DNA from 4 places in the Mesorhizobium sp. UC74_2 genome. Region 3 is predicted to be linked to each of the others. Evidence: riboswitches for the same ligand, from Rfam matches in the RefSeq annotation. Region 3 holds a riboswitch; each other region holds the start of a gene.

Region 1 (7,454 bases), 730 kb from region 3:
ATGGCGCCCGCGAGGCTGGAGACCGCGACGCCTGCCAGGATGATGGTGAGTGTGTTGGAACGCCGGCCGGCAAGCGCCTGCACGACGACCACCGCAAGCATTGCCGCCAAGAGGGCGGAGAGCGGCAGGGCCAGCGGGAAGATGATGGTCAGGCCGCTGTAGATGGCAAGCACCGCGCCCAGCGAAGCTGAGGCGCTGACGCCGATCAGCCCGGGCTCTGCCAGCGGATTGCGCAGATAGCCCTGCAGTGCGGCGCCGGATAATCCGAGCGTTGCACCGATCATCAGGCCGAGCAGCGCGCGTGGTAGCCGGATCTCGCGCATGATCAGCGCGATCGCATCGCCCTTGCCGGAAAACAGCGCCTTGATGCTGTCGCTGAAAGCAATGGCTGCCGGGCCGACGGTGAGAGACAGCAGGAAAAGCACCGCAACCAGCAGGCCGAGCACAAAAAGCAGGGTGCGGTATCGCGCAACGTCTGTCATGGCTGCGCCCCTCCTGCATGACCGCTTTCTGAACGACTGGCGGCAGCCTCGGTGAGCATCTCCACGGCAGTAGCCGTGAAGGGTGCGCCACAGATGGTATATCTAGTCGGCACTGAAACGCGCGCGGTCTCTTCGCTGAGTGCCCTGTAAGCAGGATGGACGAAGGTCTGCTGTGCCAGGGCTGGTGTCGCATAGCGTGCTTCCGAGTCGACCAGCATGTCCGGCTTTGCCAGGACCAGGAGTTCCAGTGGCAATTGCTGGGTGCCGGACAGGCCAAGCTTCGTCGCCAGGTTCGTCAGGCCCGATGCGGTGACCACCGCATCGACCAGCGTGCCGGCACCCGATGTGTAGGAGTTGGCAAAATAGGTCGCGATGGTGAGGTCACGGTGGGGATGTGCTCTCGCCCGGGCGAGCTTGCCGTCGAGTTCGGCCACCAGTGCCTCGGCCCGACTTTGCCTGCCGAGGATATCGCCCATGCGCCGAAGGCTTGCTCGCACGTCGTCGAAGGAGGTTTCCGGCGGGAACTCCTCAACGCGAATGCCGAGTTGCCTGAGCAGGCCGACGGTCGCACGCGTCGTATAGCTCCCGGCAAGGACGAGGTCCGGTTGCATCAGGAAAACCTCTTCCGCCTGCCCGTGATTGATCACGAAGCGTCGTGCTTCCACGGCCAGCACCGACGTTGCCGGATCGCCGGCCAGGTAGGAGACAGAGTGAAGCTGCCCGTCATCCGCCACCAGCATTGCCATCTGGTCGGTGCAGACATTCATGGAAACGACACGCTTCGGCGCTTCAGCGGCTAGGGCGGCGCAGGCGCCCGCTAGAAACAGGTTACCTGCCATCAGGCTCAAGGGCAGAGTTCGTCCATAGCGGCAGGAAGCCCTGCCGGTAGTCGTCGCGATCTGTACCCTTGCCTGCATCGTCATCTCCGCGGTTCAGAATGTCCGGGTGAGGCTCAGATTGAAAGTGCGGCCGGGGGCGCGGTAGTCCGTCACCGTCGAATAATCGGCGTCGAACAGGTTCTCGACCGCGAATTTCACCTGCGATGAGGCATCCAATGCGTAGAGCGCGGTGAAGTCCACCGTGACATAGTCCGGCAGCTTCGTCGTGTTGGCGGCATTGGCGTAGCGCGCCGCCCCGTAGAGCAGGCGCGTCGTCAGGTCCAACTGCTCGATCGGGCTATACGTAACCTCGGCCATTGCTTTGAGCCGGTCGCGGTAGGGGATGTATTTGCCGTTGTCCTGGTTCAGCGGCTGACGGACATCGAGGCTCACCTTTCCACTCCATTCGGTGCTGAACCGGTGCGCAAGTGCCGCTTCGAAACCCGTGATACGTGCCTTGGCGACATTGAAGGGCAGGTAGGTCGGCGGGTTGGAGGCGATCGCGTCGGTCAGCCAGGTTTGATAGAACGCAACATCCAGATTGGTGTCGGCGCTCGCCTGCCAGTTCAGCCCGATCTCATAGGATTTGGACTTTTCCGGCTTGAGGTTCGGATTGGAGTAGTTCGGATAATAGAGTTCGTTGAAGCTCGGCGCCCGGAAGCCGGTGGCATAGGATGATCGCAGTCTCAGGTCTGGCAGGATCTCATAGCTCGCGCCGACATTGTATGTGGTGGCGCCGCCGAACTGGCCATTGTGGTCATAGCGGATGCCGCTGTCTATGGTGAGCGCCTCATAGGACAGCGAGTACTGGCTGAACACTGCAGCGAGCGTTCGCGCCTTCACATCGAAATCGACGGTCGAATTGACCTGTTCGCGATAGATTTCGGCACCGCCGGTCAGCACATGCGCAACGGCACCGGTGTCGAAATTCCCGGTGGTGGAGGCAAAGAGACCGTGACGGCTGGAGTTAAAACGGCTGTCGCCTGCGACGCCATCGCGGAAGTTGCGGGAGCGATCGACCGAACTCGACAGCTCGATGGTCGAGGACCAATCTTCGGAATGTCTGATTTCGGTACCGAGCTTGCCGGCAAAACTTGTCGTGTCGACTTCGTTCGCGCCAGGATACGAGTCGTCGTACTGGCCGCGGCTGCGGGCAAGCAGAGCGTCGCCGTAGATCCGGCCCCAGTCGAACTGCTTCGACAGCGAGGCATTGATCGAGCCGAGCAGGAAACCGTCATCGTCCGGTTCATGGCCGTAGGCGGTCGGCAGCGTGAAGTCGTAGCCTCGCGTGCCGGTCAGGCTGCCGCCGAGGGAATAGTCGAAGCCGCTTCTGCTCTGGCCGCGTACATTGCCGGACAACGTGCCTCCCCACGGATAGCTCACACCAGCTGTTACCGAGCCACAGCTGTTGCGGCCGTCTGCGCAAGGGCCGCCTTGCCTGGTGATGATGTTGACGACGCCACCCATGGCGTCGGAGCCGTATTGCGCCGAATGCGCGCCCTTGGCGACCTCAATGCGCTCGATTGACTCGAGCGGAATATTGCCGAGCGAGGCGGTGCCGGTAGTGGCCGAACTTGCCCTCACGCCGTTGATCAGCACCAGCGTCTGGCTGGCCGACATGCCACGCAGATAGAGGTTGGATGCAGCACCCTGGCCGCCATAAGAGACGATGGAAACGCCGGTGTAGGATTTAAGCAGGGAAGGCAGGTCGGGAGCAGCCGAGTGCTCGATGCTCTCACGGTCGACCACCGTTACCGACGAGGTCGAACGCTCCAGCGTCGTCTCGCGTCGGAGCGGCGTGGTGATGACAATGCGTTCCAGCATCGTGGCATTGCCGGGAATGTTGTTGTTCTGAGCGCCGGCATGGCTTGCGAAAGCCAACAATGCTGTGCTGGCAAGCAAGAATGTCTTCTTCAAATCCGCCCCCAAAAGGATTGACGGCGCGGTCGAGCGCCGTGAGGTTCATTTCGAACCGCAGACGGATTGGCTAGGACAGATTTGCGTTCAGTCGCACTTCCTGGCCGTTCTCGCATGCGGCAACACTTCACGTGTCACCGCCACGGACGACCGCGCCTGATCACCCCTCGTGATCAAGCATGGGTGACTGGAACAGGCAGGTCTCCTGACTTCCGTGTCATCGCCCATTTCCGCCTTCCCGGTCGCGCGAGGCGGCCAGTGGCATCATGGAAGAAGGCTCAACGGTTACAGTTGCGGGGGCAGTCGCGGCTTTGACCGATGGTTCGGCCGCACCGTGTTCCCTTTTCATCCGCCTCGCGGCGGAACCAGCTCCAACCCGAAGCTAGCCGCGGCAATGCCGAGCGTCAACCGGCTAGGATGTGGAGCAGCGGTGAGCGGTCCGAGCGAAGGTTGGAGGGTCAGCCGTAGTGGAACCGCGGTTTCGGGCCAGTACCGGTGAATTGCACGCCGACGCGGTCGTTGCGGCGCCAGCGCACCAGCGATTCATAGGCGACACCGTCAACAGGGACATAGAGGCTGAAACGTTCAGGAATGATGGCATCGGCGGCCACCTTGAGTTCCGCGCCATTCGTATGCTGGTTGCGCACCACGCAAGGGATTTCCGAATTGTGGATGCTGGTGATGATGGTAGCCCCTTTGAGCACACGTTGCCGATGCTCGCGATCGTGATGGTTTGCTTCCTGCTCGGACATGACGGTAGGGACTCACGCTGCAGACCTGATATTTTAGGAAAGGCGCGGAGAACATCAATGCCACCGCGAGCTGTATCGGCGATTTGCCGCAAGGGATGGCTAACCGTCCGTCAAGATCCGGGCTAGCTGCTGTCCACTAAGATGCCGGGACGCGGAACCTCGAATGCCTGGAAGGAAATGAAACCGGGGGATGCATTCGCATCGCTGGCAGCGTGGCGGCTCGTAACATTGCTGCAATGTGACGCCCGGAAACAGGCCGCCTGTGAAACAGTTCGAGGTCGGCAAATGCGTTTGTTCTATGTCGTATGCATCGGTGTATTGCTGTCGGCGTGCCAGAATACACGCGATCGGGAACGATGCCTGTCATATGGGTTCGATGACGACACCCCCGATTTTTCGCGATGCCTGCAAAGGTTCGACATTGAAAGGGATCGCAGGGACTATCGCTCGCGAGATGGCGAACGATATGAGGGCTGACCGCGTCCACTCCTGGAGTGCCGGGTTTCGATGGAAGTGAGCTTTCATGCATATTCTGATCGTTGAAGATGATCGCGAACTCGCCTCTTCCCTCAAAGCCATCATGGAGGGCGCGATCGGCATATCCGACACCTTTGGATCCATTGCCGAGGCCGAAGCCGCGCTTATGGCTCATAAATTTGATCTTGTGGTCATCGACCGCAGGCTTCCTGACGGTGATGGACTCTCGCTGCTTCCGGTGCTGAGACGGCTGCAACCGCGGCCAGCGACCCTGGTCCTGACCGCGCTGGATGATCCGTACGATATCGCCTCGGCCCTGGACAAAGGCGCCGACGAATATGTCGGCAAGCCGTTCGAACCAACGGAACTTGTCGCCCGTGCACGTGCGGTCCTGCGCCGCTACAGCCTGGACGTGCTGGGTTCGACCCAATTCGGCAATCTGGCCTTCGATCTCAACCACCGGATGGCGAGCGTCGGGCAGAAAGTGCTCGACATTCCGCGGCGTGAACTTGCGATACTGGAAACGCTGATGCGTCGCGCCGGCCGTGTCGTGCAGCGGGAAACGCTGGAGTCCTCCGTCTATAACATCGGTGAGGACATCGAATCGAACGCGCTGGATTCACACATATCGCGCCTGCGCAGGCGCTTGCGCGATGCCGACTGCGAGGCCGTCATCAGGAGCGTGCGCGGCATCGGCTACATGCTGGTTCTGGAGTGACAGTTTGAACCGCTCGATCGCCTTTCCTGTCGCTGCGCTGCTGGTCGTCGGCATGGCGATCGTGATGCTGCTCGGCACGGTTCTGACACTTGCGATCATCGTCAGCATCAGCGCGGAAGACCGCCTGCAGATCAACACCAGCGAACTGTCCCGTACGCTGGGTGCCGCCATCGCCTATGATGCCGATGGCCACCTCACGCTCGACAGGCAGAAGCTTGCCACGAACATCATCGAATTTGCCGAAGCCCAGCCGGCCTATTGGTATGTCATCGACGATGGCCGGCAGGTGATTTCACATGGGCAACAACCCGCGGAGGTCAAGCGGGTGTTCGACCAGACCCCGCGCGAAATTCAATATTCGGAGTTCCGCTACCGGCAAGACAATCACGACATGCTGGGCATCAGGTCGGTCAGCCGAGGCGACGGCCCGAAAATTGTTTCCGTTGGCGGGATCGTGCTCTCGAACTGGGAGACCGTTCTGGTCGCCCTTGTCCCGGTGCGATCGCAGGGGCTGCTACCACTGTTTGGTGCCATCCTGTTGCCACCACATCGATCGCCGTCATCATCGTCCGGGGCACGATCGCAAGGCCGGTACAACGTGTCGTGCGATCCGCCGAGCGGATCGATGGGCTGCCCAATGGCAGACGCATATCGGACGCCGACACACCGAGCGAACTGAAGCCCATGGTAGCAGCCTTCAATACGGCCTTGATGCGGATCGACGCCGCCTTTGCTGCTCAGCGCAACTTCCTTGCCAATGCTGCGCACGAATTGCGCACTCCTTTGACCAAGATGCGCCTGAAGCTGGAGCGATTGCCGGATGGCGAATTGCGCGACGGATTGATCCGCGACACCAAACGCCTCGGTTCCATCGTAACCACGCTGCTTCAGCTTGCGCGTCTGTCCGGCCAGTCGTTGACCTTTGCCGACATGGATCTTGCCGCCGTCGCCAGGGCCGTTGTCTCCGATCAGGTGCCGATGGCCCTCAAGCACGGCATCGACATCGAGCTGAGATCGCCGGCACGCCCGGTCTCGCTCTCCGGATCAGAGGCTGCGATCCGGGTTGCACTGGAAAACCTGCTTCTCAATGCAGTCCGGCACGCCGTCGGCACGAAATTGATAGTCGTGGAGGCGCTCTCACCGGCCGAAATCCGCGTCGTCGACTACGGTCCGGGCATTCCGTCGGATGAGCGTCGCGACGTCCTGCAGCCGTTCGTGCGCGGCAGGGATCGTGAAGGCGAAGGCACGGGATTGGGACTTGCCATCGTCGACCAGATCATGAACGCGCATGGCGGTACGGTTGCACTCGGAGAGACGGAAGGGGGAGGGCTGACTGTGCGTCTGTCGTTCAACTCGGCGCACCCGGTCGACGCGGAATCTGCTGCGCAGGCGGGAGTTTAAAACCACCGGACCGAACCAGAGAATCATGCGCGAAGAGATCGCTGCTTGTGTACCTCCTGCAAAGCAGCTTAGATCGCCTCATGTTTCGGAGGGCCATTGATGGTTGGCATTTTCGATTGCCGATTGCACCTTCCCGGACTGTTTCTGGCCGCAGGCATGGCGCTAAGTCCGCCTGCCTTTGCCAAAACCAAGGTGCTGACGAACGCCAGCATTCACACCGTCAATCCCAAGGCACCGACCGCCGAGGCCATGGCCATTGATGATAACGGCATGATCATTGCCGTTGGCGCGGTGCAGGATGTTGTGGCAGTCGCCGGCGAGGAAGCGGAGGTCATCGATCTCGGTGGCAAGATGGTGCTGCCGGGCTTCCAGGATGCGCATGTCCATCTCGTCGAAGCCGGCGTCAACGAGATCCTGTGCGAGTTCGGTCCCTTCGACGAGCTCGACGACACACTTGCAACGGTCGAGGCCTGTGTGAAAAGCAGCAAGACCGACTGGGTGCTCGGCTCTGGCGTCAGCATGACCAATCTGCTCGATCAGAGCGACAATCCGATCGCGCTGCTCGATGAGATCTCACCCGATCGCCCTGTCTTGATTCTTGATGATATTGGCCATGGCGCATGGGCCAATTCGGCCGCCATGCGTGCTGCCGGCTATGATGCGATCGACGGCAATCCGCCCGGCGGCATCATCCTGCGCAACAGGAAAACAGGCAAGCCGAACGGTGTGGTATTGGAGAATGCACAGCAGAAACTGCGCAACCTGGCGTTCCCGGATACACCGGAGAATGTCGAGTTTGCCTATGAGAGCATGCTGCCGACGCTGAAGA
Region 2 (7,454 bases), 2.2 Mb from region 3:
ACCGCTCATCGGCCTGTGCACCGGCACGTTCATCCTGGCTGATGCCGGAACTCATGAAGAACCACGAGTGCTGTGTCAGTTGGCTCCATGCGCGCGACTTCCAGGACCGGTTTCCCGACCATGTCGTCCGCTCGGACAGGATCTTCCATCTCGATGAGAACCGTGGTTCTTGCGCCGGGGGCAGCAGCGCCGCCGACATGGCGGCGCTCATCGTGCGCAGCCACATCAGCGAGGATGCCGAACGCAACGCGCTGGAAGTCCTCCAGATCGATCACGCTCGCTCCCCCTTCCATCTGCAGGCGAGGCGCACATTTGCCGACGAGGCGGAAGACGTCCGTATCAAGGCGACGCTTCTGGCGATGGAGCAGCATATCAATGACCGTATCCCGATCACGCAGCTGGCGCGGCAGGTAGGGGTGAGCCGCCGCCAGCTCGAGCGCCTTTTCAAGGAGAAGGCGGGAATGTCGCCCGCCAATGCCTACAAGCGCGTGCGGCTGATCCATGCCAAGGCGCTTGTCGCAAACACCGATGCCTCCATGCTTGAGATCGCCCTGGAAGCGGGATTTGAAAGCGCCTCGCACTTTGCCAGGACCTTCAAGAAGTTCCACGGCCAGAGCCCGTCGGAGCTGCGGACGGCGGCTATCCATATCTGACGGGCCATATCTGACGGGAAAGTCCGCGCGAAACCGCAATGGCGGGTTCGCGGGATTTGTTGGCAGACGCGCGAGAGCAGCCTGAACGCCGCCGTGGCATGCTTGGGATATCGGTGATGCCGCCAGGTAGCCCCTCGGAAAGGCTTGCCGATCGACCCGGTCTGCGGAAGGAAACAAATCAATGTTCCTGGACGATACGCGCTTCCCGCTTGTCTTCGCGCGGGAGGAAGGACAGTCGCCTGCTTCGATTCTCGCCGAGCTCGAAGCGCTTCTGAACCGGCAGGCACCGTTCGTCCTGATAACCGACCACTCACCGGACGACCATGACACGGAAACGGCCGAAGAGCGCAGGGAAAAGGCCCTGTTCTTCAAACGGACCCGGGATCGTTTCAGGAAGTACTGCCGCGCCATGATCGTGATCGAGGGGAAAAAACCCACCAGCGCGGCGGTGCGGCTGGCTGCGGCGACCGCGAGCAAGGCGTTCGGCTTTTCCGTTCTTTTCGAGACCGACGAGAGGCGAGCGGCGGCGAGAGGCATGCTTGTGCTGCTCGAGTCGCGTGCCGGATCATAGGCTCCTCCAGGGCCTCGATGACATGCCGCACGGGTTTGGGATACGCTGTCGGTTTGGTTGATCCGGATCAGGAGAAGCGGGTGAATTTTCCGCAAATACAAGGCTTCGGGCAAGTGGATGACGTACCACGCCCCGTTTTCAGCCTGATCACCGAAACGACTTTCGTCGGCGAGACAGAGCCCCACCATCATGACAAGGCGCAGCTGATGTGTGTCATCGGCGGCGTGCTGACGATGCAGGCTGCCGGCGGGCTCTGGACCGTCCCGCCGCATTGCGCCATGTGGATACCGAGCGGTGTTTCCCATGCCGGTCGCGTCGCCGGGCATATCAAGATCCTCAACCTCTACATCGATGCGAATCTGGCCGCTGCGCTCGACCCGGATTGCGGCATCCTGTTCGTCCAGCCGTTCCTGCGCGAGCTCATCCTGCGGCTCGACTGCGCGACGCCGCCGGCGGCGATGGGCCGCGAACGCGAAGCCAGGCTCATCGCCGTGCTGCTCGACGAACTGGCGACCGCAACGCTGGAACCGATCCATCTGCCCATGCCGACCGACAGGAGGCTTCAGCGGCTGACCAGGGCGATGATCGAGCACCCGGACCAGCGCTTCACGATCGACGAATGGGGCGCCCGCGTCAGCGCCAGCAACAGAACGTTGAGCCGGCTGTTCCAACGGGAAACCGGCATGTCGTTCCTTCGCTGGCGACAGCAGCTTCACATCGGCCTGGCGTTGCGGCGTCTTGGGGAGGGCCAGTCGGTCACCAACATCGCCGGCGATCTCGGCTATGACAGCGTCAGCGCGTTCATCTCCATGTTCAAGCGCATGCTGGGAACAACCCCGGCGCGCTATTTCGAGGATGTTGCCACAGGCCTCGCCGAGGGAAACGCGCGAAGGACGCTTGCCCGCGGCGAAGCGGTTGGCCACGGCGCCGCCGAGGCTGGGGCAGCGCCGAACATCATCCCGCTGAAAAAACGGCCGGCGTGACGTGATGCTGCGTGCGCGACAAGCAGGGCCGAACCGGGACAGCGTCGGAGCCGCCATATCCGACGCCGACGCGTGCGATAAAGATATAAACATTTCTTTATGCGCTATTGACTTCATCTGACAATTGCAGGAGGGTGAAGGCGTCTAGGTTCCCCGATCGTTGCGTGCAGCGCGCCGGGGCTAAGAGGGAAGTCGGTGCCCCGTCATATTCGGGAAAGCCGAAGCTGCCCCCGCAACTGTAAGCGGTGAGCTGACGTCCAGAATGTCACTGGGGTGAAACCCTGGGAAGACGGACGGAAGCGATGACCCGCGAGCCAGGAGACCTGCCTTGACGAAAAAACGTCCACGGGCGGGGTGTCCCGGTGTGCCGTAGCGGAGGCCGCGTAGCGGACCGCCTTGCTATGTGTCCGCTGACCCATGCCCCCAATTCATTGGGGTAAGTCGTGTCTCAAACCAGAATTCAAGTCGCCAACCCCCGCCTGTCCCTTGTCGATCGCCGGCAGGTCGCAATGAGTGACGACTTTACGTTTCGCCTCAAGAGTATTCGTTTTGACGAGGAATATAGCCCGTCGGACAACACGCGTATCACGACCAATTTCGCCAATCTGGCCCGAGGGGAGAACCGACAGGAAAACCTGCGCAATGCCCTGAGGATGATCGACAATCGGTTCAACGCCCTGGCGCATTGGGATAACCCCAAGGGCAATCGTTATTCTGTCGAACTCGACATCATTTCGGTTGAGATGATTATAGGCGCCGAAGGCAACAACAATGCCTTCCCGATAATTGAAATATTGAAAACAAACATCGCTGACCGAAAGACGAACGAGCGGATCCAAGGCATCGTGGGGAACAATTTCTCCTCCTACGTGCGAGACTACGACTTCAGCGTATTGCTGCCGGAGCACAACAAAAACCGCCCGGAATTCAGCATGCCGGACAATTTCGGAGATCTGCATGGAAACCTGTTCAGAAATTTCCTGAGCTCAGATGCCTACAAGGAGCATTTTTCCAAGCCTCCGGTCATATGTCTGAGTGCTTCAAGCAGCAAGACATATCACCGCACCGAAAATCGGCATCCTGTATTGGGCGTTGAGTACCGGCAAGATGAATTGTCCTCGACGGACCAATACTTTCAGAAAATGGGAATGCAGGTCCGCTATTTTATGCCATCGAATAGCGTAGCGCCTCTGGCTTTCTATTTTATCGGCGACCTGCTTGCAGACTACACCAATCTTGAGCTGATCGGCACCATCAGTACGATGGAGACTTTTCAGAAGATCTATCGACCCGAGATCTACAACGCCAATTCGTCGGCGGGGGCGTGCTACCAGCCGAGTCTGACGCACCAGGATTATTCATTGACCCGCATCGTCTACGATCGGGAAGAGCGTAGCCGGCTGGCGATCGAGCAGGGAAAGTTCGCCGAGGAGCACTTCATCAAACCATACAAGTCCATCCTCGAGCAGTGGTCCGTCAATCACGTTCGCTGACCAACCAAAAGACAAGGCCGCCTATCATGAAAACACTGTTGCCCACGTCAACCGCCGGCAGCTTGCCAAAACCCTCGTGGCTGGCCCAGCCGGAGAAACTCTGGTCACCCTGGAAACTGCAGGATGAGGAGCTCGTCGAAGGCAAGCAGGACGCTTTGCGTTTGTCACTCGACGATCAAAGACAGGCAGGCATCGATATCGTCAGCGACGGCGAGCAGACACGCCAGCATTTCGTCACGACGTTCATCGAGCACCTGGACGGGGTTGATTTCGAAAAGCGTGAGACCGTCAGAATTCGGGATCGCTATGATGCGAGCGTCCCGACCGTCGTCGGCGCTGTGTCGCGCCAAAAGCCGGTTTTCGTTGAAGACGCCAAGTTCCTGCGCCGGCAGAGCAGGCAGCCTATCAAATGGGCTCTGCCGGGTCCGATGACCATGATCGATACGCTCTTTGACAATCACTATAAGAGCCGCGAAAAACTGGCCTGGGAATTCGCCAAGATCCTCAATCAGGAAAGCCAGGGAACTGGAAGCTGCCGGCGTCGATATCATCCAGTTCGATGAGCCCGCATTCAATGTCTTCTTTGACGAGGTGAATGATTGGGGTGTTGCCACCCTGGAAAAGGCAATCGAAGGGCTCAAGTGCGAAACTGCCGTTCATATCTGCTACGGGTATGGCATCAAGGCCAACACAGACTGGAAGAAGACTCTCGGGCCGGAATGGCGGCAATATGAGGAATCTTTCCCCAAGCTGCAGAAATCCAGCATCGGCATGATCTCCCTGGAATGCCACAACTCTCACGTTCCAATGGATCTCATCGAACTTGTTCGCGGTAAAAAAGTGATGGTCGGGGCCATCGACGTGGCAAGCGATACCATTGAGACGCCGGAGGAAGTGGCCGCTACTCTGCGAAGAGCACTTCAGTTTGTCGATGCCGACAAACTGTGCCCCTGCACCAATTGCGGCATGGCCCCCCTCTCCCGTCGAGTAGCCAGAGGCAAGCTGAATGCCTTGAGTGCAGGCGCGGAAATCGTTCGAAAAGAACTCACAGCCCGGGCCTGACGACCGGGCACGTCCAGACAGCCACGCGATGCGGTCGACTGACTGGACATGCCTTGCCGTTCCCGCCGCAGGGAGACAGGCGGCCTTGCGCGAGCGCCTCGGTTTGCCCGCTCCGAACGCGCCCGAGAGATCAAAATGAATGTGATGCAGCATCGCTTCGGCATTGTGGACAGAGCCACGTTTCGCAACGGGATGTCGCGCCTCGGCACTTCGGTCAATGTCGTCAGCACCAATTCCGGCGGCAAGCGCTACGGCTTTACGGCCTCCGCTGTCTGCAGCGTCAGCGATACCCCGCCGACCCTGCTCGTCTGTATCAATCGTGCGAGCTCATGTTTTCATGCTTTCGAAAACGCACGCTATTTCTGCGTCAACACGTTGATGCCGGGCCACGAGGACCTTTCCGACGCCTTCGGCGGAAAGACACCGGTGGTGAACCGATTTGCGCTTGGCGAATGGACCGAAGGTCTTACGGGTGTTCCCGTCCTGACAGACGCCTCGGTCAGCTTCGAATGCGAACTCAGCAATGCCGTCGATGAGGCAACCCACCGTGTCCTCTTCGGGCGCGTGGTAGACGTCCGCGAGAACGAGGAACAGGCAACGCTGCTCTACTGCATGCGTCGCTATCTCAACGGCTAGCCTGATACGTTGGCTAACCCTATACCAGCGTTCCCGAGTGTCAGTTCCCAAATCGGCCACCGTTTCTTCGCTCTGGAGATGCGTGGGAAAGCTTGCCGAGCAGGCTCGGCGTAACCCATGTCGCAAGGCGGCCCGCAGCCATTGCGAACGAAACGGAAACGATGCTTCATGACCGCATGAACATCGCCATCCGTGATTCGATCGAGGATCCAGCCTATCTGTCCAAGCTGAACGACGGCCAAAGGGCAGCGGTCCTGCACGGCGACGGCGCGGTTTGCGGACCGCTGCTGATCATAGCCGGCGCCGGCTCGGGCAAGACGAATACGCTCGCCCATCGGGTGGCGCATCTCATCCTGCGCGGCGCCGATCCGCGTCGCATCCTCCTGATGACCTTCTCGCGTCGCGCCGCGACCGAGATGACGAGGCGTGTCGAGCGCATCGCCGCCGAGGTGATGAAGGATCGCGCCGCCAGCCTGACGGAAGGCTTGACCTGGGCCGGCACGTTCCATTCGATCGGCGCGCGATTGTTGCGCGACTATGCGCTGGAGATCGGGCTCGAGCCGAGCTTCACCATCCACGACCGCGAGGATTCCGCAGACCTGATGAACCTGGTCCGGCACGATCTCGGCTTCTCGGAGACCGAGAACCGCTTTCCGACCAAGGCGACGTGCCTTGCGATCTACTCGCGCGTGGTCAATGCGCAGGACGTGCTGGAAAAGGTCGTCGCCGACTGTTTCCCCTGGTGCGTCGGCTGGAGCGAGGAGCTGAAACGGCTGTTCGGCGCCTATGTCGAGGCCAAGCAGCGGCAGAATATCCTCGATTACGACGATCTGCTGCTCTACTGGGCGCAGATGGCGGCGGAACCGGACATCGCCGCGCATCTGTCGTCGCGCTTCGACCACATCCTCGTCGACGAATATCAGGACACCAACCGGCTGCAGGCCTCGATCCTGACGGCAATCAAGCCGGACGGGGCCGGCCTGACGGTGGTGGGCGACGATGCCCAGTCGATCTATTCGTTCCGTGCCGCGGAAGTCCGCAACATCCTCGATTTCCCGACCTTGTTTCCGGCGCCCGCCGATGTGGTCACGCTCGATCGCAACTATCGTTCAACCGACGCGATCCTGAATGCGGCGAATGCGGTCATCGGCGAGGCGACCGAACGCTTCACCAAGAACCTGTGGACCGACCGCGCCTCGCACGAAAAGCCGGCCATCGTCACCGTGCGCGACGAAGCCGAACAGGCGAGCTACATCTGCGACGAGGTGCTGAAGGAACGCGAGACCGGAACCCAGCTCAAGCAGCAGGCGGTGCTGTTTCGCGCATCCCACCATTCGGGCCCGCTCGAGGTCGAGCTGACCCGCCGCAACATCCCCTTCGTGAAATTCGGCGGGCTGAAATTCCTCGACGCGGCCCATGTCAAGGACGTGCTGGCCGTGCTGCGCTTCGTGCAGAACCCGCGCGACCGCATTGCCGGCTTCCGTGTCATGCAGCTTCTGCCGGGCATCGGGCCGTCGGCTGCGACGCAAGCCATCGACAGCATGGAGCAGTCGCTCGACCTCGAGATCGGCCTGGCGCGTTTCGCGCCGCCGGCGCGCGCCGCCAGGGACTGGCCGCTGTTCGTCGATCTGTTCTGCGACCTGCGTCGCGGCCCGGGCTGGCCGTCGGAGATGGAGCGGGCAAGGCTGTGGTACGAGCCGCATCTCGAGCGCAAGCACGAGGACGCGACTGTGCGGCGGGCGGACCTCCTGCAGCTCGAGCAGATTGCGTCCGGCTATCCGTCGCGCGACCGCTTCCTGACCGACCTGACGCTCGACCCGCCCAGCGCAACCAGCGACGAAGCCGGCCCGCCGCTTCTCGACGAGGATTATCTGATCCTGTCGACGATCCATTCGGCCAAGGGCCAGGAATGGACCAAGGTGTTCCTGCTCAACGCCGTCGACGGCTGCATCCCGATCGATCTCAGCGCCGGCGAACGCAAGGAACTGGAAGAGGAACGCCGCCTGCTATACGTCGCGATGACGCGGGCGAAGGATTCCCTGCACCTGATCGTGCC
Region 3 (7,454 bases):
TCTATCGCCAGATGTTCGAAGCGGCCTTTGCGGACAATGGTGCGCGGCCGCGCATCGCCGTCGAGCTCGGCTCGATCGCGGCGATCCAGAAACTCGTGGCGGAAGGCGCCGGTTGCGCCCTCATCCCGCGCGTTGCCGCCGAGGCCGGTAACACGCGCATGGTGGCGCTGCCATGGACCGGCGGCAATTCACCGGTCCCGGTCTCCATGATCTGGCACAGCAGGCGCGGCAAGCGGCCGGCTGTGCGTCTTTTCCTGGAAGCCGCGCGCCGGCAATTCAAACCAGGCGATGCCCGCCTTCGGCGTGCAGCACCGTTCCGGTGACAAAGCCATTTCGCATCAGGAAACGGATGGCATCGGCAATATCTTGCGGCTGGCCTATGCGACCCACTGGCAGGCGGGCAGCCATGGCATCGAGCGTTGCCGCCTTGGCGTCACCGGCAACGTGCTGCCAGATTGGCGTGTCGACCCAACCTGGTGAAACCGCATTGACGCGGACAGGCCCGAGTTCGACCGCGAGCGCGCGCACCAGCGAGGCAAGCGCGCCATTCATGGCCGCCGTCACAGAGCCGCGCGCGGCCGGACGATAGGCATTGATGCCCGACGTGAAAGTGATCGACCCCTTCTCGGACAAGACCGGCGCGCCATGCTTGGCCAACAGCAGCGGTCCGAAGAATTTCGAATCGACCACCCTGCGCGCTTCCGCGATGTCGAGCTCCGGCAACAGCCTGTAGGAGGCACCGATGTCGGCGGCAGTCGAGACGATGTGGTCCAGCGGGCCGATATCGGTAAAAAGCCTGCTGACGTCATCTTCCCTGGCGATGTCGGCGACGGCGATGCGCAACAAAGATGGGTTGCCCAGGCCGCTGCCGGCCGCATCCAGCTTTGCCCGCGAGCGCCCGACGATCGTTACTTCGGCTCCCTCCGACAGAAGCAGTCCCGCCAGCGCCAGACCCATGCCGGAGCTGCCACCGGCGATCAGGACGCGCTCGGCCCTGTTTTCAGTTGTCGTATCCATGAGCTCTCCATTTGGCCAGCCTTCGTTCGGATGGCCCAGGCGGAGTTTTCTGACCGGGCGGGCGCAAAGGGAAACGGGAAGATACGAATGTCGTCATCGGAAACTCCGATGGTAGCCCCGCACCAATTGCACTTAGCCGGCGCCGCGCGCCGCCATGGCCAGGATGGTCTGATAAAGTTCCTCGCGGGCTTCATCCGCAGTGATCTCTCCCGAAGCCGCAGCAGCGGACAGACCGGCAGCCGCCCCCAGCATGCTGCAGAGGCGCGCCGTGGTGAGACTGCGCGCAAACGGCGCCAGAGCTGCCCGGCATTTCTCGAGGAATACCGCCTCGTGCTCACGCTTCATCGTCGCCAGTTCCGGCGTCCCGACAAGGGCGGCCACCACGCCGGGGATTTCGCGGCCCTGCTCCAGCACGCAATCGACATAAGACGAAGCGATCACCGAGGCACGACCATCGAGCGTCGGTTCGCTTGCCGCCAGCGCCGTATCGATGACCAGGTTCTGGCGCTCATCGAATTCCTGGTAGAGCGCCGCCAGCAGAGCCGAGCGCGTAGCGAAGTGATCGTAGACCACGGGCTTGGTCACCGCCGCCTGTTCCGACAACCGTCCGAGCGTCAGCGCCTCGGTGCCTTCCTCCCGCGCAATGCGCCAGGCGATATCGAGAAGCTGGCGATGCCGCTCTTCCCGCAGCAGGCGCTGGCGACGCGGACGCGCCGGCGGATCCTTCAAATGGTCGCTTGACATCGCTATATACCAAAAGTAATTTACTAAAAGTATATAAGCCTGATCCTTTCCCTGCAACACCCCCCAGGAGCTTCGTCATGCACGCGCTCGTCGTCGTCGCGCATCCCGACCCCAATTCGCTCACCCATCTGATCGCCAGCCGCGTCGGCGAAGGCATCGCGGCGTCGGGCAACAGTTTCGAAATCGCCGATCTGGCCGCAGAAAGGTTCGATCCACGTTTCGGCAAGAGCGACATCGCCGTTAACCTGCACCAGGCGACCCCTGATGCCGACGTCATCGCCGAACAGGGGCGCATCGACCGAGCCGATGATCTGGTCCTGGTCTATCCCGTGTATTGGTGGTCGATGCCCGGCCTGCTGAAGGGCTGGATCGATCGCGTATTTTCCAACGGCTGGGCCTATGATGAGCCACCGGGCGGCAGGCTGACGAAGAAACTGCAGTGGCTGAACGTGCATCTCGTCGCGATCGGCGGGGCCAGCCAGCGCACCTATGCCAGGCATGGCTATTTCGGCGCCATGAAGACCCAGATCGACCACGGCATCTTCGATTATTGCGGCGCCAAAGTTGTAACATCCGAATTGCTGCTCTTCCCGGAAGCGCAGGATCAAGCACAGCTTCCAGCCGAGGCCCATGCCATCGGCTACCGGCTGTTCCAGAAACAGCAACGCGTGGCGGCGTAGAATTCTTCGCCGCATGGGATTTCCAGGAGGAAGCTCCCATGCGGCAGCCAAGACCGAAACCGCTGCTGAACGGAACCGTTTCTCCACCCGAACGCATGCTGCTTGCCTTTCGGCTTTGTTATGTTACAACGTAACAATACCTCAGTGGCCTTCCCACGAATTTGGTCACTCCTCACCACGGGCGCCCCCTCAGGGTTCCGCCTCACCGCAGCTTCTGGAAAGCAGTCATGCCCACGCACAATCGAAGGCGTCTTCCCGTAACCGTCCTTTCCGGGTTCCTCGGCGCCGGCAAGACCACACTTCTCAATCACATCCTGCACAATCGCGACGGACGCCGGGTTGCCGTCATCGTCAACGACATGAGCGAGGTGAACATCGACGCCGCGCTGGTACGCGACGGTGGCGCAAATCTCTCTCGGACCGACGAACAGCTGGTCGAGATGACCAATGGCTGCATCTGCTGCACCTTGCGCGACGATCTCCTGGCAGAAGTGCGACGGCTCGCCGAACAAGACAGGTTCGACTACCTGCTGATCGAGTCGACCGGCATTTCGGAACCTCTGCCCGTCGCTTCGACCTTCGAGTTCCGCGACGACGCGGGCAACAGCCTTGCCGACGTGTCGCGTCTCGACACCATGGTGACGGTCGTCGATGCCGCGAACCTGCTGCGAGACTATTCCTCGTCGGATTTCCTGCGCGACCGCGGCGAGGCACTCGGCGCTTCGGATGAACGAGTGCTCGTCGATCTTCTGGTCGAGCAGATCGAATTTGCCGATGTGATCGTGCTCAACAAGGTTTCCGACACCTCGGCAAAGGACCTCGACCTGGCCCGCAAGATCATCCGCTCGCTCAACCCGCAGGCCGAGCTCGTCGAGACGGATTTCAGCCGCGTGCCGCTCGCAAAGGTGCTCGATACCGGCCGTTTCGATTTTGACAAGGCTGAGCAGCACCCGCTCTGGTTCAAGGAGCTGAACGGGTTCAGGGACCACATCCCCGAAACCGAGGAATACGGCATCCGTTCCTTCGTCTACCGCGAGCGCCGTCCATTCGATCCCGTCAGGTTGCAGGCCTTCATCAGCAGGCCGTGGCCAGGTGTGGTGCGCGCCAAGGGTTTCTTCTGGCTGGCGACACGCCCCAATCATGTCGGGGAATTGAGCCAGGCCGGCGTCCTGGTGCGGACCGGCAGGCGCGGGCTCTGGTGGTCAGCGGTTCCCCGCAACCGCTGGCCCGATAGTCCGTCATGGCAGGAAGCCATGAAACCCTATTTCGATCCAATGTGGGGCGACCGCCGCCAGGAACTGGTCTTCATCGGCTGCGACCCGATGGACGAAAGCCGCATCCGCGCCGAGCTCGATGCCTGCCTGGTGGACGAGCCCGTCTTCGCGCCGCAGCTGTGGCGCGACCTGCCGGACCCGTTTCCGAGCTGGAGCGAACAGGCAGCATGATCATCAAATCCCTGATTTCCCTGTTCAAGGGACGCCACCAGAATTGTGACTGTCATCCGCGGCGCGCCCGCTACATTCCGCCGGCAGAGCGGCACGCTACCACAGGTCCCAGCCAAGAATCGCCATTGCCAGGCGGCGGCGGTCACAATAGGGTCCGCGACGATGGTGCCTCGAATCGAAAGGTCCGGGGTGAAAAGGGAATACGGTGACGTCCGCAAGGGCCAAGACCGTGGCTGCCCCCGCAACTGTAAGCGGTAGCAAAGTCCGAGAACGCCACTGGCCAAAGTGCCGGGAAGGCAGGACCGCGCAACGATCCGCGAGCCAGGAGACCTGCCATCACAGTGAGTTGACCGGACGGGGTGTGCCGGGAGGACGCTACAAGGGCGGCCCTGCCGTCGTTCTGGCCATCCTTCCGCACCTGATCAATGAGGGATCAGTTGGAAGGTTTTGCCGTTTTTCAGCGTGATGGCGCGACGCATTTTCCCGACCACGCACTGCAGCGCGCCGATGAAGGTGCTTGCGCGCGCGCGGTTATCCTGCAGGCGCGCGACCTTAGCTATCGGCCGGAAAAGGGCATCACCCTCGTCGAGGACGTCTGCCTCGACATGCGCGCCGGCGAAAGGCTCGCCATCATTGGTCCAAACGGCGCCGGCAAGACGACGCTGATGCGCATGCTGTGCGGCATGCTCAGACCTGTCAGCGGCCTGGTGAGCCTCGATGGCGAACCGCTCGACCGACTGCCGATGGCGGAACGAGCGCGACGCATCGCCGTGGTCGGCCAGTCGGATCAGCCGGATGCCCAGCTTGCGGTCCACGACTATGTCGGGCTCGGCCGTATCCCGCATGCCGGGCTTCGTCGCCGCAGCGACGACCGCAACGTCGTGATCGACGCGCTGGAACGTACCGGCCTGCTCGCCCTGCGCGATCGCCGCATGGGCTCGCTTTCCGGTGGCGAGCGCCAGCGCGCGCAGCTGGCGCGGGCGATCGCACAGCAGCCGCACGTGCTGTTCCTTGACGAGCCGACAAACCATCTCGACCCGCGCGCCCGCGGCGAATTGCTCGAGTTCGTCGCCAGGCTGGGCATCGCTGTCGTCACGGTGCTGCACGATCTGCCGCTGGTTGCCCCCTTCGCCACCCATGTCGCCGTGATGAGCAAGGCGCGCCTCGTCGCGCTCGGCACGCCGCGCGAGACCCTGACTGCAGAGCTGGTGCGCGAGGTCTTTGGCATCGACGTGCTCAGACTGCCTCATCCGGACGAACAGGATCGCGAGCTGACGGTCTTCGACGTGCCGATACGCCTTTCCCGATGAACCGCCCCATCCACGGAGCCGCCATGAAACGCCTCGCTTTTTGCCTCGCCGCCACGCTTCTCTCGTCGACCGCCTTTGCCTTCCCGGTTACTGTAGACAGCTGCGGCATTCCGCTGACCTTCGACGCCGCGCCGCAGCGCGCGGTGATCAACGATCTCAACATGTCGGAAATGGCCTTTGCGCTGGGTCTGCAACCCGAGATCGTCGGCCTGACCGGCATCACCGGCTGGTACAAGGTCGATGACGCCTTCAAGAAGGCGCAGGGTTCGATCCCGGAACTCGCGCCCAAATATCCGACGCTGGAGAATCTCCTGGCGGTGGAGCCGGACTTCTTCTTTGCCGGCTGGTATTACGGCATGAAGCCCGGCGGCGACGTGACGCCCGACACGCTGGCGCCGCACGGGATCAAGACGCTGGTGCTCAGCGAAAGCTGCGTCCACCTCGACAAGAACCGGCCGGCGGCCTCGATGGATCTGCTGTTCGGCGACGTCGAGAAGCTCGGCAAGATCTTCGGCAAGGAAGGCGAGGCCAACACGCTGGTTGCCGGATGGAAGGAAAGGCTTGCCGGCATCACCGCCAAGGTCGGCGCTCGCGGCGGCACACGTGTATTCCTCTACGATTCCGGCGAGGACAAACCCTTCACCGCCGGCAAATTCGCGATCCCCACGGCGATGATCGAAGCTGCCGGCGGCAGGAACATCATGGACGACCTGCCGACCAACTGGGGCAACACCGATTGGGAAACCGTCGCCACCCGGAACCCGGAATTCCTGGTGTTGCTCGACTACCAGGACGACGCCGGCTACCGGAAACTGCTGAACTTCCTGAAGACGCACCCGGCGATGAAGGAGACGGACGCCGTCAAGAACGAGCGTTTCGTTGCACTGCGCTACGCGGAACTGACGCCCGGCCCGGCCAACATCGAGGCCATCGACAAGATCGCCAAGGCAATGCACCCGGAGGCCTTCTGAACGTGCCAAGCCGAGCATACGGCGTGGCCATCGGCACAGGTCTGGCGCTGGTCATCGCGCTGGCGCTGCTATCCATCGCCTATGGCTCGACCGTCATTCCACTGGGCGATGTCATTGCAGCGCTCGCCCGTTCCGTCGGCCTGGACGCCGGCCGCGTGACCGCGCCGGTGGAGAAGATCATCGTCGACCTCAGGCTACCGCGCGCCATCCTCGCCGTCTGCGTCGGCGCCGGTCTCGCCGTGGTCGGCGCACTTCTGCAGACGGTGACGCGCAACGACCTGGCCGATCCATTCCTGTTCGGCCTGTCCTCGGGTGCCGCGGCGGGTGCTGTTTCGGTCATCACGGTCTTTGGCGACCGCCTTGGCGTGTGGACGCTTCCGATCGCCGCTTTCGCCGGCGGTATCCTGACAGCCTTCGTCGTGTTGCTGCTCGTCAATCGAATCCGCGGCCAAGGGCCGGAGCGGCTGATCCTTGCCGGTCTCGCCGTGTCCTTCCTGTTCACGGCGCTGACCAACTATCTGGTCTTCGCCGGCGACCAGCGCGCCGCCCATTCGGTGCTGTTCTGGACCATGGGCGGACTGGGCCTCGCCCGCTGGGGCAATATCGGCCTGGCGATTGCCGGGGCAGCCGTCATTCTCTGCTTCGCGCTACGTTATCATCGCTGGCTCGACGCCTTCCTGGCCGGCGAAACCACCGCCGAAAGTCTTGGCGTTCCGGTAACGCGCTTCCGGACACTGACATTCCTCGCCGCAGCGCTGTCGACGGCGATCCTGGTTTCCGTTGCCGGCGTCATCGGCTTCGTCGGATTGATGATCCCGCATGTCGCGCGCCGCTTCGCCGGCCCGCTGCATCTGCGACTGGCCATCGCCTGCGCCGTCTTCGGCGCGGTGCTCCTGCTTGCCAGCGACCTGCTGGCGCGCACGCTGCTGCCGCCGCAGGAATTGCCGATCGGCATCATCACCAGCTCGATCGGCGCCCTGTTCGTGGTTGCCACCCTGCTGCGCAAGCGGTTCTGAGCAACCGGCCATTCCATCGCTCCGGAATAGCGCCACACTTGTTACTCACACTGTTCGGCCTCCGAAGGCAGACTGGCACCAGCACCGAGTGTCGAGCAACGACGCTTCGACCTCGAGGCACGGCATCGCCCTGACAAGGAGGTTCAGAACAATGACCGCATCCGCCGAAAACAAACGAGACGAGATCCTGGCCGCCCTGCACAGGCCGCCGGTGGTTGATCATGAGGCGTGGGAGCAGGCGCGCCAGCAACTGCTGGTGAAGGAAAAAGCC
Region 4 (7,454 bases), 2.4 Mb from region 3:
GGATGTGCGCGGAGCAAAGTTAAACGACTGGGTGCTTTGAGGCCGAAGCGCGTCCATTCTCGATGGAAAGCGTCCCTCACTCTATCTCGAGCTCGAACGGCACGCCTTCGTATGCGTCGGCACCGCGGCCGATCGAGGCAATAGCCGCAACCATGCGGCCATTGCGGCCAAGGATGTGGTCTGCCACAGCGACAAGACGCGGATTGGGCGTGGCCGAGGACGAAAGCCAGCGCAATGTCCTGGCCAGCTCCATCTCGTCGCGCTTCGGAGCGAGAGCGGACGCGATGATGAAAGCCGAGGCGGTCGAGCGGCTGATGCCGGCATAACAGTTGATCACCAGAGGCCGCGACCGATCCCAGCCCTGTGCGAAACCAAGCAATGCACGCACATGCTCTTCGCCGGGCAGCGTCATGCCCTCCTGAGCCTCGGCGATGTCATGCATGACAAGATGCAGATGGTTTTCGGGCCGGATGGCTGCCGGACGCACCATGTCCGTACCAGCCGCCAGCAGGGACAGCAGCCGCTCGGCACCGACACGATTGACCGTGGTTTCGACCTTGGAGAGCGGGCAGACGATGATCATGCGCGTATCCTGTTTTGTGAACCATCGGTCTTTGCAGCCCAGCCGGCAAGTGCAGCATCCAGCCGTTGCCACTCGTCTTCCGAACCCGGCAGGCCAGAACGCAGCGTGTGCGGTCGTTCAGCGAAATGCCGCAACAGTATGCCCTGTCGGCCGAGCGCCCGGAACAGGCCAGGCGCATCGCCGAAATCGAGATAGCGGAACAACGACGTTCCACCGGCGACCGGCACGCCATGACGCACAAACAACGCATCGAGCCGTGTGGCATCCTCGCTCAATTGCCGCCGCATCGCTTCTTGCCAGGCAATATCGCCTAGCGCGCGAATACCGTACTCCAGCGTCGGCCCTGCCACGGCCCAGGGACCAAGCTGGCTCTCGAGCCGTGCGGCAGTCGCCCGATCCGTCAGCGCAAACCCGAGACGCACGCCGGCAAGTCCAAAGAACTTGCCAAAGGAACGCAGAATCACCAGTCCGCCATGTCCGGCATCGGCGGCGAGACTCGCATCGCACGGGCCGACATCCATGAAGGCTTCGTCGACCACGAGCAGGCCAGCTTTTGCTTTCATGGCATCGGCGAGCTTGAGCAACCGCTCGCGCGGAACGATGCGTCCGTCCGGATTGTTGGGATTGACCAGGATGGCGACATCCGCCTCGGCCAGCGCATCGAAATCAGTGGTTTCGGCAACGACATGGCCGGCGATGGCGGCTGCCCGTGCGTGCTCGGCATAGGTCGGCGACAGCACCAAAACGCGTCCCGCATTCACCAGCGAGGCGACACGCGGCAACAGGATTTGTGTGCCGGGGCCTGCGACGATGTTTGCGGCCGAGGGCGCACCATAGGTCGCTGCTGCAGCCGCCAGCAATTCGGCCAGGCGCGCAGCTTCCGGCAATCGGGTGAACGCTGTGGCGGGCGGATCGAAAAGCGGATAGGAGTGCGGATTGATCCCGGTCGAGAGATCGACAAACGGCTCCGGTGCATCAGGAAACAGCGCCCGGGCCCGGCCAAGGCTTCCGCCGTGATCAACTGCCGCAATTGCCTCGCCTGGAAGCCTCATGTCCGCCCTGACCGCCTTTCTGTCGCTGCTGATCGAAGCTCGGCTCGGCTATCCGGACCGGCTGTTTCGCGCCATCGGACATCCGGTGACGTGGATCGGCGCCCTGATATCCTGTCTCGATCGCAGGCTCAACAGCGCCGCCGACAGCGACGCGGCGCGTCGCATCGCCGGCCTGTTTGCGCTACTGCTCATCGTTGCCGTGCCGGCGATGATCGCTCGGATCGCTGAGTCTGCCCTGCTGGCCCTGCCATTCGGCATTGTCGTCGTTGCGCTGCTGGGAAGCTCGCTGCTGTCGCAGAAAAGCCTCGCCAGCCATGTCGAAGCAGTGGCTGATGCGCTTGACAGCGGCGGCGTTGTCGCAGGGCGAAAAGCAGTGTCGATGATCGTCGGCCGAGATCCGGAAAAGCTCGATGAAGCCGCTGTCGGACGGGCTGCCATAGAGAGCCTGGCAGAGAATTTTTCCGATGGCATTGTTGCCCCCGCCTTCTGGCTTGGCGTCGGCGGCCTGGCCGGCGGCGCTGCCTACAAGGCCGCCAACACCGCGGATTCGATGGTTGGCCACCGTACCGAGCGCCACGAGGCTTTCGGCTGGGCCGCGGCGCGCTTTGACGATCTGGTCAACCTGCCCGCTTCACGCCTGACCGGCCTCCTGATCGTTGCCGCCGCGTTTTTCATCAAGGGTGCCGATCCAGCCGAAGCTTGGCGCGCCATGCGCCGCGATGCACGCCATCACCGTTCGCCCAACGCCGGCTGGCCGGAGGCCGCGATGGCTGGCGCCCTGGGGCTCGCGCTTGCCGGCCCGCGTTCTTATGGCGGTGTTCTGGTGGAAGGCCGCCATATGGGAGAAGGCGGCCGCACCGCCGTTACCAGCGCCGACATCCGCCAGGCGCTAAGACTTTACTGGACCGCCGACATGCTGCTCGTCGCGCTGTTTGGCGTGATTGCACTGGCGCTCTGGTAGGCCTTTAGAATTCAATTCCCTGCTGCGCTTTCACGCCGGCGGAAAAATGATGCTTTGTCGCCCCCATCTCGGTGACGAGATCGGCAGCTTCCGTGAGCGCCGGCTTGGCATTGCGGCCGGTAACGACAACATGCAGGTCTTCCCGCCGCCCCTTCAGGGCAGTCACGACACGATCGACATCCAGATAGTCGTAGCGCAGTGCGATGTTGAGTTCGTCCAGCACCAGCAGGCTGATGGACGGATCGGCCATCAGCTCTTCCACCTTCATCCAGGCAGCTTCTGCGGCGGCAACATCCCGCTTCAGGTCCTGCGTTTCCCAGGTGAAGCCTTCGCCCATCGAATACCAGACCAGCCGATCGCCGAACGCCTTGAAAGCATCCTTCTCACCGGTGTGCCATCTGCCCTTGATGAACTGAACCACACCGACGCGCCGGCCGTAGCCCAGCATGCGCAGTGCCAGCCCGAAGGCAGCCGTGGTCTTGCCTTTGCCGGGACCGGTGTTGACGATGAGCAGGCCCTTCTCGATGGTCTTTTGCGCCACCTCTGCGTCCTGCACCGCCTTGCGCTTGGCCATCTTGGTGCGATGGCGCTCGGCTTCGCTGTCATCGATCTCGACCATGTCATTTCACCTTGAGTGGCAGGCCGGCAACGGTCAGCACCACATCGTCGGCCACCGCCGCAACCTGCTGGTTGAGACGCCCGGCAGCATCTCGGAAGCGACGCGCCAACGCATTGTCCGGCACGATGCCAAGCCCGACTTCATTGGACACCACGAACCACCGACCGCGCGGTTTCGACAGTGTGGCGGTCAGCCTGGCGCATTCGTCCTCGATATCATGCCCGGCCAGCATGTGATTGGTCAGCCAGAGCGTAAGGCAATCCAGCAGTACCGGTCGCCCGGCAGGCAGGCGCACCAGCAATTCGACGAGGTCGAGTGGCGCGTCCGCCGTTTCCCAGCCTTCGCCTCGACGAGCACGATGATGCGCGATGCGTTCGCGCATCTCGTCGTCGTAAGCCTGAGCGGTCGCGATATACGTCCAGGGCGCCGGCAGCGCCGTAACCAGTTTTTCGGCATGCGCGCTCTTGCCGGAGCGCGCACCGCCGATGATGAAGGTCAGGCGATCAGGCAAAGCTGTCGCGAAGGCTCGATGCCTGCCCGGTAAAGCGGCCGCGCACAACGCCAACGACCGCACCCAGCACAACCCAGAACACCAGGTTGGTCAGCGTAACCGCCACCACGAACTGGTGATGCAGGCCTTCCGGGATCGGCGTGTCGTAGCTCTCCGGCTGCGGCGCGCCAACGACGTGAGGCGCGACGATCAGCACGATCGCGAGCACGGTAAGCGGCAAGGATCGGCGGAAGGCGATGAGCGCAAGGCCAATGGCCGTGGCGACGACGGTGGAGATCCACCAGGCTTGCCTTGGCAGCAAATCGGCAGCAGGCATCGCCGGCAATTCCGGCGGCAGGCCAAGGCCTGGCGCAAGCGTAAAGACGGCAAAACCGGCAAGCCCCCAGAACACACCCTGGCGCCAGTTGCCGATGCCGCCGGCGAATTCCGAGAAGGCGACAAGGATCAGCGCGAAGCCGATACCGGTTACGACATTGGAGAGTACGTTGAACGAGAACCGCTCGATGCCGTCGGCGGGTGCCCAACCTTCCTCTTCCTCGGCCGGAGCAGCCGCGGGCGCTGGCGCAGCCGAACTCATTGCGTTGGTCCCGGCATCGGCAGCGGGGGCTGCAGGCGCAGCCGCATGTTCATGGCCGCCGGCGGCCTGTTCATAGACTTCCGCCTTCAGGATCAGGGGAACGGTTGCATAGGCCTGCAAGCAGGCGAGAACGATGCCGGCCAACAGGCCCGCTATCGCCGCGACAAACACGACGTTGCGAAAAACAGACATGGTGGGTTCCCCCTGGGTTAGTGGCAGGGGAACGCCATCGAGTGGCGTGCGTCGTGGGCGGCGTTGTGCACGGCCTCGATATGCGAGAAGCCGGTGAAGCCGATGACGAAGATGCCGAGCAGGCCAGCCATTGCCAGCTGAAGGAAGCGCGACTGCGAAGAGGTCGAAGCGCCGAGAGAAACGGAAGCGGTATTCATGGTCTGTCCTTTCGCCCTCCACCCGAGGGCATTACCGTCATTGCCGTCGCCGGCAGGTCTCCTGGCTTGCGGATCAGCGCCCTTCTCCACCTTCCCGAGACAAGCCTCAGTGGCATTGGAGAGGACTACCGCTCACAGTTGCGGGGGCAGCCACGGCTTCGGATGGTTTCCCCCTCCCCACCGTATTCCCTCTTGGTCCCGAAGGGACCGACGACGGCGGGAACTATAGAAAGAATTCTGGCGCCCGGCAAACCAAATTCCGCCATCGCCAGACGCATCCGCGTCATTGGTGACCGGCTGTCGTCGCTACATCGATTTCGGCAGATATCTCCAGGTAACAATGGCGCAGACGGCAGCAAGGCAACCAAGTGTGGCGAAAACCGATCCCAGGCCGAAGAAGGCCAGCACCAGCGAATAGACCAAGGGTGGTGTCAGCTCCGAGAAATCGAGGTAGGTGCGGTAAACTGCAGCCATCTGCGGCCGCTCGTAGGCGCGCACCGAGCGCATGAAGGCGGTGGAGCCGATCGCATCGAGTGCGATGGTGAACAAGGCGCCGACCAGGAGCAGGCCGGCGGTGGCGAGCGGGATGAGTTCGCCGATGGCGCCGGCAAGCCACAGCGACACCGCCATCCCGGCAAAGGCGAGCGTCATCACGTTGCGTGCACCATAACGCTTGCCTGCCCTGCCCCAGAAAATGGCAGCGAACAGGAGAGCGTTGCCGGCCGAAACCAGCAAGCCCCCGGCAAGTTCACCCTGGCCGGTAATGACCATGAACAGCGGGCCGTAGACAAAGAACGTGGTCCAGTAGCAGGAACGGCCGAAAGCGATAAGCCAGGCCAGCCGCAACCGGGGCTGGCTGACGAAGCGCCCGATATTGGCGAAGGGATTGATGGGGCGGCTCTTGCCCGGCACGATCATCGGATTGTCGCCAAGCCGGTAGTACCAGAACAGCGCAAGCAGGCAGAGTGCAAAAACGGCCACGGCTCCATGCGCAGCATAAATGCCGTAGCGTGTGTAGAGGAAGATGCCGAGCGTCGGGCCGCTCGTCCAGGCGATCATCGACCACGCCATACGCAGGGACTCAGCCTGCATGAGGTCGGTCTTGCGGATATGGTCCATGATGTAGAGGTTGAGCGTGATCGACAGCGCACTCGCGCCCATTACCCGGCAGAGCATGCCGATGATCTGACCAGGCAGCGAATGGGTGACGAAGAACAGCGAACCGATCGCAAGCAGCAGCGCACCGGCTGTGTAGACCCATCTGCGTGCGAAGCGGTGGATCAGCATCGGCATGAACAGCGTGACCGAGAGACCAAGCAACGAGACGATCGTATAGAGGATCGAGACCGTCTGCTCGTTCCTCAGGATCTCATAGGCCTGGATCGGGATAACCGAGGCAACCGTGGCTCGCGCGGCGGATTCGATGGCGTAAAGCGAAGCAAAGGTGCGCGCGTCCGCCGGCGGAACCGCCGGTAGCCAGATCGGATGGCGGACATGCGTGGACATGGATTCCCAAACTAACGACTCGCAACGGGAAATCTGCGTCGCCGATGGCCGGGCCGGTAGCAGGAAACCGACGCGCTAGCGCCGGAATGCGAAGCCGGCCAACCACTTTGCACCGGCTGGCACAACGATAGGCTGCCGCATCAAGCCTGTGAGGATCGATCAGTGCGTTCTTCGTGAGCCTGGATCGACAAAGGCCACGGCAACCGCGGCCGCCAAGGCTATCGCAGAGACGATCAACATCGAGCTCAAAAGCGTATTGACAGTTCCCGACGCGCCGAGGAACTGCCCCGCCACCGCGACGATCAACGCCCCGCCACCGATCGACATTGCTGCTGCCAGTCCCGCTGCGGTGCCTGCCATGCCCTTTTGGATTGTCATGGCCCCCATATTGGCGGCGGGCAGCGTCAACCCATTGCCAAGGCCGATGAACATGCACGGGCCGAAAAACGCCAAGGGATGCGTCATATCGAACGCGGACAGAACCAGGCCAAACAGGAGCCCGACACAGGTCAGCAAACGAGCAGCGATGAGCAATGTGGCCCGAGGCACCCTCAAGCCATAACGGCCGGTCAGAAAACTGCCGCAGACAAAGCCCGCGGGCACCATCCCCATGAAAAGGCCGAGCAGCGCACTCGATCCACCGACCACCAGAGGTGCACCGGCCAGGAAGATGTAAAGTATCCCGGACGATGAGGCCATCACGACTATGTAAGCCCAGAACACAACCGAACTTAGCAGCCGTCCATATGAGCCGAGATAGACCCCGCTTCGCCTGACTGGAGAGAGTGTCTCGCTCAGTTCTCGTTTCGACAGAGAGAGAATAATTGCGCCGAAGGCCGCAAGAACGACAAAGATCGTCCGCCACCCCAAGAGTTCATCCAGCGTTCCTCCTAAGGTAGGACCGAGCATCGGCGCCAAGGCCCATGCCATCGCGGCGTAGCCCACCCTGCTCGTCCCCTCATATTCATTCGATGTCTCTTTGATGGCGACAAGAGCCACGCAAAAGCAGGCGGCAATCGAAGCTTGCATTGCGCGGAACACGAGGAAAACAACAATATCAGGGGCTAGCGCGCAACCGATAGAAGCCAGAATGAAGAGCGAGAGCGAGACCAGCGCCACGGGTCTGCGTCCGTAGCGATCCAACATCGCGCCAGAGATCAGTTCCACGAGCGCGGTCACAATCGCATACCCCGCGACCGCAAGGCTGATCAGCTCGAAGTCCACACCAAATTCCATCGCGATCTTGGGCAGCGACG

The links. Region 3 has a riboswitch for cobalamin ahead of ACFJIU_RS26720 (ABC transporter ATP-binding protein). Riboswitches for the same ligand answer to the same signal wherever they lie in the genome.
Region 1: it holds a riboswitch for cobalamin, as region 3 does, so the genes downstream of both, ACFJIU_RS23200 (TonB-dependent receptor domain-containing protein) here and ACFJIU_RS26720 (ABC transporter ATP-binding protein) in region 3, are expected to answer to the same signal.
Region 2: it holds a riboswitch for cobalamin, as region 3 does, so the genes downstream of both, ACFJIU_RS06665 (DUF1852 domain-containing protein) here and ACFJIU_RS26720 (ABC transporter ATP-binding protein) in region 3, are expected to answer to the same signal.
Region 4: it holds a riboswitch for cobalamin, as region 3 does, so the genes downstream of both, ACFJIU_RS08080 (CbtB-domain containing protein) here and ACFJIU_RS26720 (ABC transporter ATP-binding protein) in region 3, are expected to answer to the same signal.

The regions. Positions count from the first base shown of each region.
Region 1 covers NZ_CP170562.1:4,759,780-4,767,233, reverse strand. Annotated here, with positions in the region: gene ACFJIU_RS23210 (FecCD family ABC transporter permease) at 1-482, opposite strand, end outside; gene ACFJIU_RS23205 (ABC transporter substrate-binding protein) at 479-1,399, opposite strand; gene ACFJIU_RS23200 (TonB-dependent receptor domain-containing protein) at 1,415-3,184, opposite strand; cobalamin riboswitch at 3,455-3,662, opposite strand; gene ACFJIU_RS23195 (PilZ domain-containing protein) at 3,736-4,029, opposite strand; gene ACFJIU_RS23190 (response regulator) at 4,553-5,224, shown strand; gene ACFJIU_RS23185 (hypothetical protein) at 5,277-5,903, shown strand; gene ACFJIU_RS23180 (sensor histidine kinase) at 5,909-6,625, shown strand; gene ACFJIU_RS23175 (amidohydrolase) at 6,725-7,454, shown strand, end outside.
Region 2 covers NZ_CP170562.1:1,409,910-1,417,363, reverse strand. Annotated here, with positions in the region: partial or broken gene ACFJIU_RS06680 (GlxA family transcriptional regulator) at 1-653, shown strand, start outside; gene ACFJIU_RS06675 (hypothetical protein) at 835-1,224, shown strand; gene ACFJIU_RS06670 (AraC family transcriptional regulator) at 1,305-2,207, shown strand; cobalamin riboswitch at 2,337-2,553, shown strand; gene ACFJIU_RS06665 (DUF1852 domain-containing protein) at 2,717-3,700, shown strand; partial or broken gene ACFJIU_RS06660 (methionine synthase) at 3,727-4,762, shown strand; gene ACFJIU_RS06655 (flavin reductase) at 4,898-5,398, shown strand; gene ACFJIU_RS06650 (ATP-dependent helicase) at 5,575-7,454, shown strand, end outside.
Region 3 covers NZ_CP170562.1:5,492,305-5,499,758, forward strand. Annotated here, with positions in the region: gene ACFJIU_RS26695 (LysR family transcriptional regulator) at 1-323, shown strand, start outside; gene ACFJIU_RS26700 (SDR family oxidoreductase) at 277-1,017, opposite strand; gene ACFJIU_RS26705 (TetR/AcrR family transcriptional regulator) at 1,150-1,761, opposite strand; gene ACFJIU_RS26710 (NAD(P)H-dependent oxidoreductase) at 1,839-2,441, shown strand; gene zigA (zinc metallochaperone GTPase ZigA) at 2,669-3,886, shown strand; cobalamin riboswitch at 4,033-4,239, shown strand; gene ACFJIU_RS26720 (ABC transporter ATP-binding protein) at 4,324-5,196, shown strand; gene ACFJIU_RS26725 (ABC transporter substrate-binding protein) at 5,220-6,167, shown strand; gene ACFJIU_RS26730 (FecCD family ABC transporter permease) at 6,170-7,183, shown strand; gene ACFJIU_RS26735 (DUF899 domain-containing protein) at 7,335-7,454, shown strand, end outside.
Region 4 covers NZ_CP170562.1:1,672,943-1,680,396, reverse strand. Annotated here, with positions in the region: gene ACFJIU_RS08115 (creatininase family protein) at 1-40, shown strand, start outside; gene ACFJIU_RS08110 (tyrosine phosphatase family protein) at 77-583, opposite strand; gene cobD (threonine-phosphate decarboxylase CobD) at 580-1,635, opposite strand; gene cbiB (adenosylcobinamide-phosphate synthase CbiB) at 1,634-2,596, shown strand; gene cobO (cob(I)yrinic acid a,c-diamide adenosyltransferase) at 2,601-3,215, opposite strand; gene cobU (bifunctional adenosylcobinamide kinase/adenosylcobinamide-phosphate guanylyltransferase) at 3,217-3,726, opposite strand; gene ACFJIU_RS08085 (CbtA family protein) at 3,719-4,495, opposite strand; gene ACFJIU_RS08080 (CbtB-domain containing protein) at 4,513-4,692, opposite strand; cobalamin riboswitch at 4,726-4,919, opposite strand; gene ACFJIU_RS08075 (MFS transporter) at 4,999-6,198, opposite strand; gene ACFJIU_RS08070 (MFS transporter) at 6,358-7,454, opposite strand, start outside.